Linked DNA regions of Sinobacterium norvegicum. The protein of the gene in region 1 interacts with the protein of each later gene in a pairwise test. Links are inferred from orthologs where the notes say so. Each region holds a gene or a part of one and is shown on either strand. Other genes may lie near its edges.

Region 1 (3,643 bases):
CCAGGCTCGCAGCGGGTGATTGATATCGAGGTGATACCGGCGATGTTACTCGGCCGGCCGAGAGTGGATGTGACGCTGCGGGTGTCGGGCTTTTTTCGCGATGCCTTTGCCAATGTGATGCGACTGTTTGCCGTTGCTGTCGAGGCGATTGCCAAGATGGATGAGGCCGACGCCAGCAACCCGATCAAGGCCAATATCGAGCGGCGTCGACAGCAGCTTATCGCCGAGGGTGTTGAGGCTGAAGCGGCGCAGACTCAGGCTTGTTACCGCGTCTTTGGTAGCAAGCCGGGGGCTTATGGTGCCGGTTTGCAGGGCTTGATTGATGAGCGTTGTTGGCAGCATAAAAGCGATTTGTCCGAGGCCTATATCAATTGGGGCGGCTATGCCTACGGCAGTGACTATGGCGGCGTTGCTGGCGGCGATGGTGTGGAGGCGCGTTCTGCGTTCGGTCATCAGTTGGCCAATCTCGAGGCGGTGGTGCAAAATCAAGATAATCGTGAGCATGACCTGCTTGATTCCGATGATTATTATCAATTCCAAGGCGGTATGACTAACGCCGTTACGGTGTTGTCTGGCAACACCCCTAAGGTTTATCACAGTGATCACGCCAACCCGTCAGCACCGAAGATAAGAACCTTAAAAGAAGAGTTAAACCGTGTGATTCGTTCGCGGCTACTTAACCCTAAATGGATAGAGGGGATGCGTGAGCATGGCTATAAGGGTGGCTTTGAAATGGCGGCCTCGATTGATTACATGTTTGCCTATGATGCCACCACAGATCTTATAGCTGATTATCAGTACCAACAGGTCAGTGATACATTAATTTTTGATCGACAAAATCAGCAATTTCTAAAAGATAATAACCCCCAAGCCTTGGAGGAAATGACCGAGCGAATGCTCGAGGCCTGTCAGCGTGGGCTTTGGCAGCAACCAGATGATTATCAACAGAAATTACAAGGTTTACTTCTATCGTTAGATGAGGAAAACGAAGGTTAATCAGGTTGTTATTGTCGTTTCAGAAAAATAATAACAGGTAGTGTTGTGGCGAAAACGATTTTTATCGTTAGAGGTATGTTTGGGCGAGTGTTAAAAAAGGCCTCAACAGAGGCCTTTTTTAGTTTACTTTAACCCGAGGTGGTTGGCGGTAATGGTGAAGATATCCGGTTGGGTAATCATCGGTGCGATAACATCCTGACCGACGATATTGGCGAATACAGGCACGTTGACACCGGTGTGCTCTTCGGCGAAGGACTCATTAGTCGCATAATTAACCCCCATAATACTGCCTTCGGGTGTCTTGATTCTGGCAATCAAACCTGGGGTGGCTGCGGGTAAACCGCCATAAGCGGCATTAGAGAACAGGCTGACCTCAGGGATCATCTGTGCGGCTTGGCCGTGGTCGGCGGTGACGATGATCAGTGTATTAGGCGACGTCTCGGCATAAGCCAGGGCGCTGTCGAGTGCGGCATTGAGTTGTTGCACCTCACCAATTGAGCCGCAGGCATTTCGTCCATGTGAGGCCTTGTCTATAGAGGCTGATTCAATCATTAGGAAAAAGCCTTGGTTACTGTCTAAGTGGCTGATAGCAGCGTCAGTCATCTGCTTCATGGTGGGCATCGACGCAAACTTTGGGTTGTCTTCGCATATCATCACCGGTGGCGGGGTGATTTCACCCAGGTATTTGTAGATATGGTTCATCACGCTTTTTTCGGGCGCCTCAGCAATACGACCATTTTCTCCTCGCATGAGAGTGGGCATGGTACTGGGTGAGAATAAGCCTAATAGTTTGCTGTCATTGTTGGCGTTCTCTAGCTCGGCAACAGAGGTGACGATATTGAAGCCATTGTCGACGGCTTGTTGTAGTACTGTTTTGTCACTGGCTTCGGCGGCGATATCGAAATGTTGCATGCCTCCACCGAGGATGACATCGACGTTGGAGGCAGCCAGTTGCTCGGAAATAGAGCCAGAGCGACCGTTAGCCTTGGTATATGACTCACATTCAATGGGGAATCGGCCATGCATCAGGCCGTCAATCATCATGCTGGGGTCTTCGCAAAAGCGCTTATCGATATGGGCAATAAATGAGGCAGGGGTCGCATCGGTGACACTGGCGGTGCTGACGATGCCGGTTTTTAATCCTGCCTGTTGGGCCATTTCAATGATTGTAGTGATACTCTGATCAGTTTTTGCCGTTGTGGCAATGCGGCCACGGCTGGTAATGACACCCGTCGCTAACGAGGTCGCACTGTTGGCAGAATCGGCAACATAGACCGGCTTGTTTGGGTCATCGTTGTCGACGGTGAGAACCTGCGCGGTGCTGCGTACTGGCATTGCGTCGAGAGTGAGCCGACCTTGGGAACCGACGAGATAGTTACGCGCTATGCTGATTTGTTGATCATCCATGCCATCACCGATGATCAGGATGACATTCTGAGGTGTCTCAGCGAGGCTAAAAGTTGATGCCGATAACAAGCCGGCTGCAATAACGGTGGCAATACGTTTGTTCATAAATCTACTCTTATTTTTCTGTCGTTGTATTGTTTGGCGTGTCTATTGAGTGTTATTGATAGTAAGTCAGCTACAGTTGTAACAAAAGAATGATTGCTATAAAAAGTGTTAATGTTAGAAAAAAAAAGGCCGTTTAACGGCCTTTTTTATTGTCTGATGCAACTATTGATTAGGCTTCAGTCATAATGCTGTCGCTGCCAGAGGTAGCCATTGCCGCCAGGTCTTTGTCAATTAAAAATAGCGCTTTGCCGTCTTCACCAACAAGCTCGATTTTATCGACAATGGATTTAAACAGTTTTTCTTCCTCGTGTTGCTCTGAAACATACCACTGAAGAAAGTTGAAGGTAGAATAATCTCTGTTGGTGAATGCTGCGTGGGCGAGATCGTTGATTTTTGAGGTAATCATACACTCGTGTTCATAGGTGGTATTAAACAGCGAACTGAGAGATTTAAATTCATAGGGAGCTTCTGCAATAGCGCCTAGCCGAGGCAGGGCACCGGTTTCGCTAACATAGGTAAACAGACGGCGCATATGCTCCATTTCTTCATCGGCATGACTACGCATAAAGGCTGCAGCGCCCTCATAGCCTTTATCCTCACACCAGGCGCTCATCTGTAGATAAAGATTTGAGGAGTAAAATTCAAGGTTGATTTGCTCGTTTAAGAAGCACACCATTTCTTTTGTTAACATAGAGGTACCAATAACGCTGAAATAAAAAGAGTAGTAGCCGTCGATTGTGGCTGTTTCGGTGTTAATTGCAACCAAAAAACCACTTGCTGTTAATCAACTATTCTCTATCTGCCTTGGGTAGCTGTGCCAGGCATTGCTTCATGTCGAAGTAATCTCGCCATTGCCTAATAATACTGCCATCAACTTCAAAAGTGCCCATGACGGGAAATTCAGCAATATGGTCTTTAAAATGGTAGCGGTCAGTCCTTTCAGTAAGAACGACGCCATCGCTGGACTCTGCGATATTGTGTATCACGTATTCTACCGCTTCGACTTGCTCGTGCAGGGGGCCGAGTATGTCCCAGACACCCTGCTGGCCAGTCACTATGCCCATCGGGATATTATTAAAGACTGACTGATCATTAAAAAAGGCCAGTACATTGTTTTTTTTGTTGTCGTTGATAG
Region 2 (3,567 bases), on another replicon or contig:
GCCATCTTCACTTAATACGGCAATGGCGTCCGGGATGGCGCTGACAATTTTATCCACGGGCAATGGCTCGCCGATCACCCCTGTTGAGAATGGCAACACGGCTGAAGTGTTTGTGCCCGCATGTTCCCCAAGCGCGGCACAGCTGGCCAAAGCATCGGCCATACCCTGCTTGCCGGTACCGGCATTGGCATTGCCCGTATTGACCAGCAAGTAACTGGGTTGATTAGTCGATAAATGTTGCTTGGCCACATGTACTGGCGCCGCACAAAAGGCGTTTTTAGTAAACACACCGGCAGTGACCGCCTGGCTGGACATTGCCATGACCACCAAGTCTTTTCGCCCAGCGGTTTTAATACCGGCGCTGGCCGTGCCTAAGGCAAAGCCTTTAATTGGGAAGAACACCGGTAAATCACCGTTACCTACTGCCATTATTATCACCTTGCATATTTTTTATTATCGCAGCTGCAGCGATAATATTTGATAAAAAAAAAAGCGCCTTCAACGGCGCTTTTGATCAGACCGCTATGATTATAGCTTGCCGTGACACTGCTTGTATTTCTGACCAGAACCACAGGGACAGGGGTCATTACGGCCCACTTTTTGACCCGCTCGCACTGGCGCCTGCTTTTGCGGCTGCTCAGCTTCGGCATCTGCCGGCGGCGCTATGGCGCTGGTAGACTCATGCTGTAAATCCAGCTGTGACTGCTGCTGTTGCTGCTCGCGGCGCTGCTGTTCTAAACGCTCAGCATCTTCATCGCGGATCTGCACCTTTGACATGAATGTCACCACCTCATGTTTGAAGTTTTGCAACATATCCTGGAACAACTCAAAGGACTCACGCTTGTATTCCTGCTTTGGATTCTTCTGAGCATAGGCACGCAAATGGATTGCTGAACGCAGCTGATCCATCGTCGCCAAGTGCTCCTTCCAAAGCGAATCCAACACCTGCAACATAATGTGTTTCTCAAACTGTCGCATCTGTGGCCCAACAATTTCACTCTTTTGCTGATACGCCTGCTCGACAGTTTCGACCAGCTTTTGATGCAGGCTGTCGCCGTGAAGGTCGTCGTCGTCGTCCAGCCACTGCTGAACCGCCAACTCCAAATCGAAATCAGCTTTTAACTGTGATTCTAGGGCCGGTACATCCCACTGCTCTTCAATACTTTGCGGGGGCACATAATTAGTCACCAACTCGCTGACAACGTCTTCGCGGATAGTGGTCAGCATCTCACCGACCTCTTCGGCTTCTAGTAGGTGGTTACGTTGCTCGTAAATAACCTGACGCTGGTCATTGGCCACATCATCAAACTCTAGCAACTGCTTACGCATATCGAAGTTGCGTCCTTCGACCTTACGCTGCGCTTTTTCGATGGCATTGGTCACCATGCGGTGTTCAATTGCCTCACCCTTTTCCATGCCTAACGCCTGCATGAAGTTCTTCACTCGTTCTGAGGCAAAGATCCGCATCAGGTTATCTTCCAGCGACAGATAAAAACGCGACAAACCGGGATCACCCTGACGACCCGCACGGCCACGTAACTGGTTATCAATACGACGAGATTCGTGACGTTCCGTACCGATAATGTGTAAGCCACCCGCATCAAGCACCGCTTGGTGACGCTCTTCCCAGGCCTTGGTTAGCTCGGCAATCTTATCTTCGGTTGGGTTTTTCAGTGCTGCAATCTCAGATTCGAGATTACCGCCCAATACAATATCGGTACCACGGCCAGCCATATTAGTCGCAATGGTCACCGCACCAGGGCGGCCTGCTTGAGCGATAATATCAGCCTCTTTGGCGTGGAACTTGGCGTTCAATACCTGGTGTTCAATCTTACTTTTCACCAGCAATGCGTGAAGCTCTTCCGACGACTCTATCGAGGCGGTACCGACCAGGATCGGCACTTTCTTCGCCTGATACTCGCGAATATCTTCCACCACAGCATTCAATTTCTCTTCTTTACTGAGGTAGATTAAGTCGTTCAAATCCTTACGCAGAACATCTTTGTTGGTGGGTATAACAACCACATCCAAGCCATAAATCTGATTAAATTCAAAGGCCTCAGTATCTGCAGTACCGGTCATACCCGCCAGCTTGTCGTATAGACGGAAATAGTTCTGGAAGGTTGTCGAGGCCAGTGTTTGGCTCTCAGCCTGAACCTCAACACCTTCTTTGGCTTCTATCGCCTGGTGTAGGCCCTCCGATAAACGACGACCGGCCATGGTACGGCCAGTGTGCTCATCGATGAGTACGATCTCGTTGTCCTGAACAATATAATCAACATCGGCCTTAAACAACACGTGAGCTTTGAGCGCAGTATGGACGTGATGCAACAAGGTGAGGTTGGTGCTCGAGTAGAGGCTATCACCCTCCTTCAGCATATTATTAGCGATCAGCCATTGCTCAACCGCCGTATGACCAACCTCCGTTAATTCAATCTGACGCGACTTTTCATCCAGCGTGTAATCACCCTCGACAGGCTCGACACCCTCTTCTTCAATAACGGCTGCGGTTAGCTGCGGAATAAAGGTGTTAATCTTACGATAAAGCTCAGAGTGATCTTCAGAAGGGCCTGAAATAATCAGCGGTGTACGGGCCTCATCGATGAGAATTGAGTCGACCTCGTCGATAATGGCAAAACTACGGCCACGCTGAAAGCGCTCCTCTGCTGAAAACGACATATTGTCGCGTAGATAATCGAAGCCAAATTCGTTGTTGGTGCCATAAATAATATCGCTGGCATAGGCCTGACGCTTGGTGGTCGGATCCTGCTGAGGTACAACAACGCCGACACTCAACCCTAAGAATTCATATAACGGGCGCATCCAGTTTGCATCACGAGCCGCCAAATAGTCGTTAACGGTAACAACGTGGACACCTTCGCCGGCAAGTGCATTTAAATAGACCGGCAGTGTCGCCACCAGGGTTTTACCCTCACCCGTCCGCATCTCTGCTATACGACCCTCATGCAGGGTCAAACCACCGATTAGCTGGGTATCAAAGTGACGCATCCCCATCACCCGCTGACTCGCTTCACGACAGACGGCAAAGGCTTCGGGTAGAATTTGATCGAGACTTTCGCCATCGCTTAATCGCTGTTTGAACTCGCCTGTCTTAGCGCAGAGTTGCGCATCATCTAAGCCAGCCATCGATTCTTCAAAGCCGTTAACCTGAATAACGACCTTGCGCATTCGCTTCAGTTCACGATCGTTTTTAGTACCTAGAATCTTTCTCAACAAGCGAACAATCATAATAACCTTCGTTAAACCTGGGGGGTTTTCCCCTCTTAATACAGCACAACCAAAATAGCGGGTAGTATTTTAAAGCGTTACAGTTTTACCCATACATCAACGTTTCGCAAGAGCTTAAATCACCAACTGTCAATTATGCTGGTTATTTAATCAAGCCAGCATATTTACTGGACAAAAACGGCATTTTTACAACAAAAAAAAGCCCCTGGGGTGGTCCCAAGGGCTCGGTATTTAAACTGGCTAGCGACTGGCGCGATAAATATAGCGAGAGGGGTCGACTTTGACGTCGTTTCTCAACACCTCAAAGTGCACATGCGG

The links. The genes of interacting proteins can lie anywhere in the genome.
Region 2: the proteins of L9P87_RS17560 (region 1) and secA interact in binary tests that used the Escherichia coli proteins (3 or more experiments, as listed by UniProt). The link is inferred for Sinobacterium norvegicum from one-to-one orthologs.

What each region holds. Positions count from the first base shown.
Region 1 is NZ_CAKLPX010000008.1:34,389-38,031, forward strand. The notes cover bases 315-3,302. They hold L9P87_RS17560 (alkaline phosphatase), read right to left. Parts: upstream 2,509-3,302; coding sequence 1,120-2,508; downstream 315-1,119. Other genes in these bases: cobN (cobaltochelatase subunit CobN), read left to right, coding at 315-996; ftnA (non-heme ferritin), read right to left, coding at 2,678-3,199; L9P87_RS17570 (limonene-1,2-epoxide hydrolase family protein), read right to left, coding at 3,297-3,302. Outside these bases: more of cobN, read left to right, coding at 1-314; more of L9P87_RS17570, read right to left, coding at 3,303-3,643.
Region 2 is NZ_CAKLPX010000005.1:24,072-27,638, reverse strand. What follows is about bases 329-3,567. They hold secA (preprotein translocase subunit SecA), read right to left. Parts: upstream 3,250-3,567; coding sequence 529-3,249; downstream 329-528. Other genes in these bases: L9P87_RS16440 (M23 family metallopeptidase), read right to left, coding at 3,490-3,567; argJ (bifunctional glutamate N-acetyltransferase/amino-acid acetyltransferase ArgJ), read right to left, coding at 329-429. In the rest of the region: more of argJ, read right to left, coding at 1-328. UniProt on the Escherichia coli protein: Required for protein export, interacts with the SecYEG preprotein conducting channel.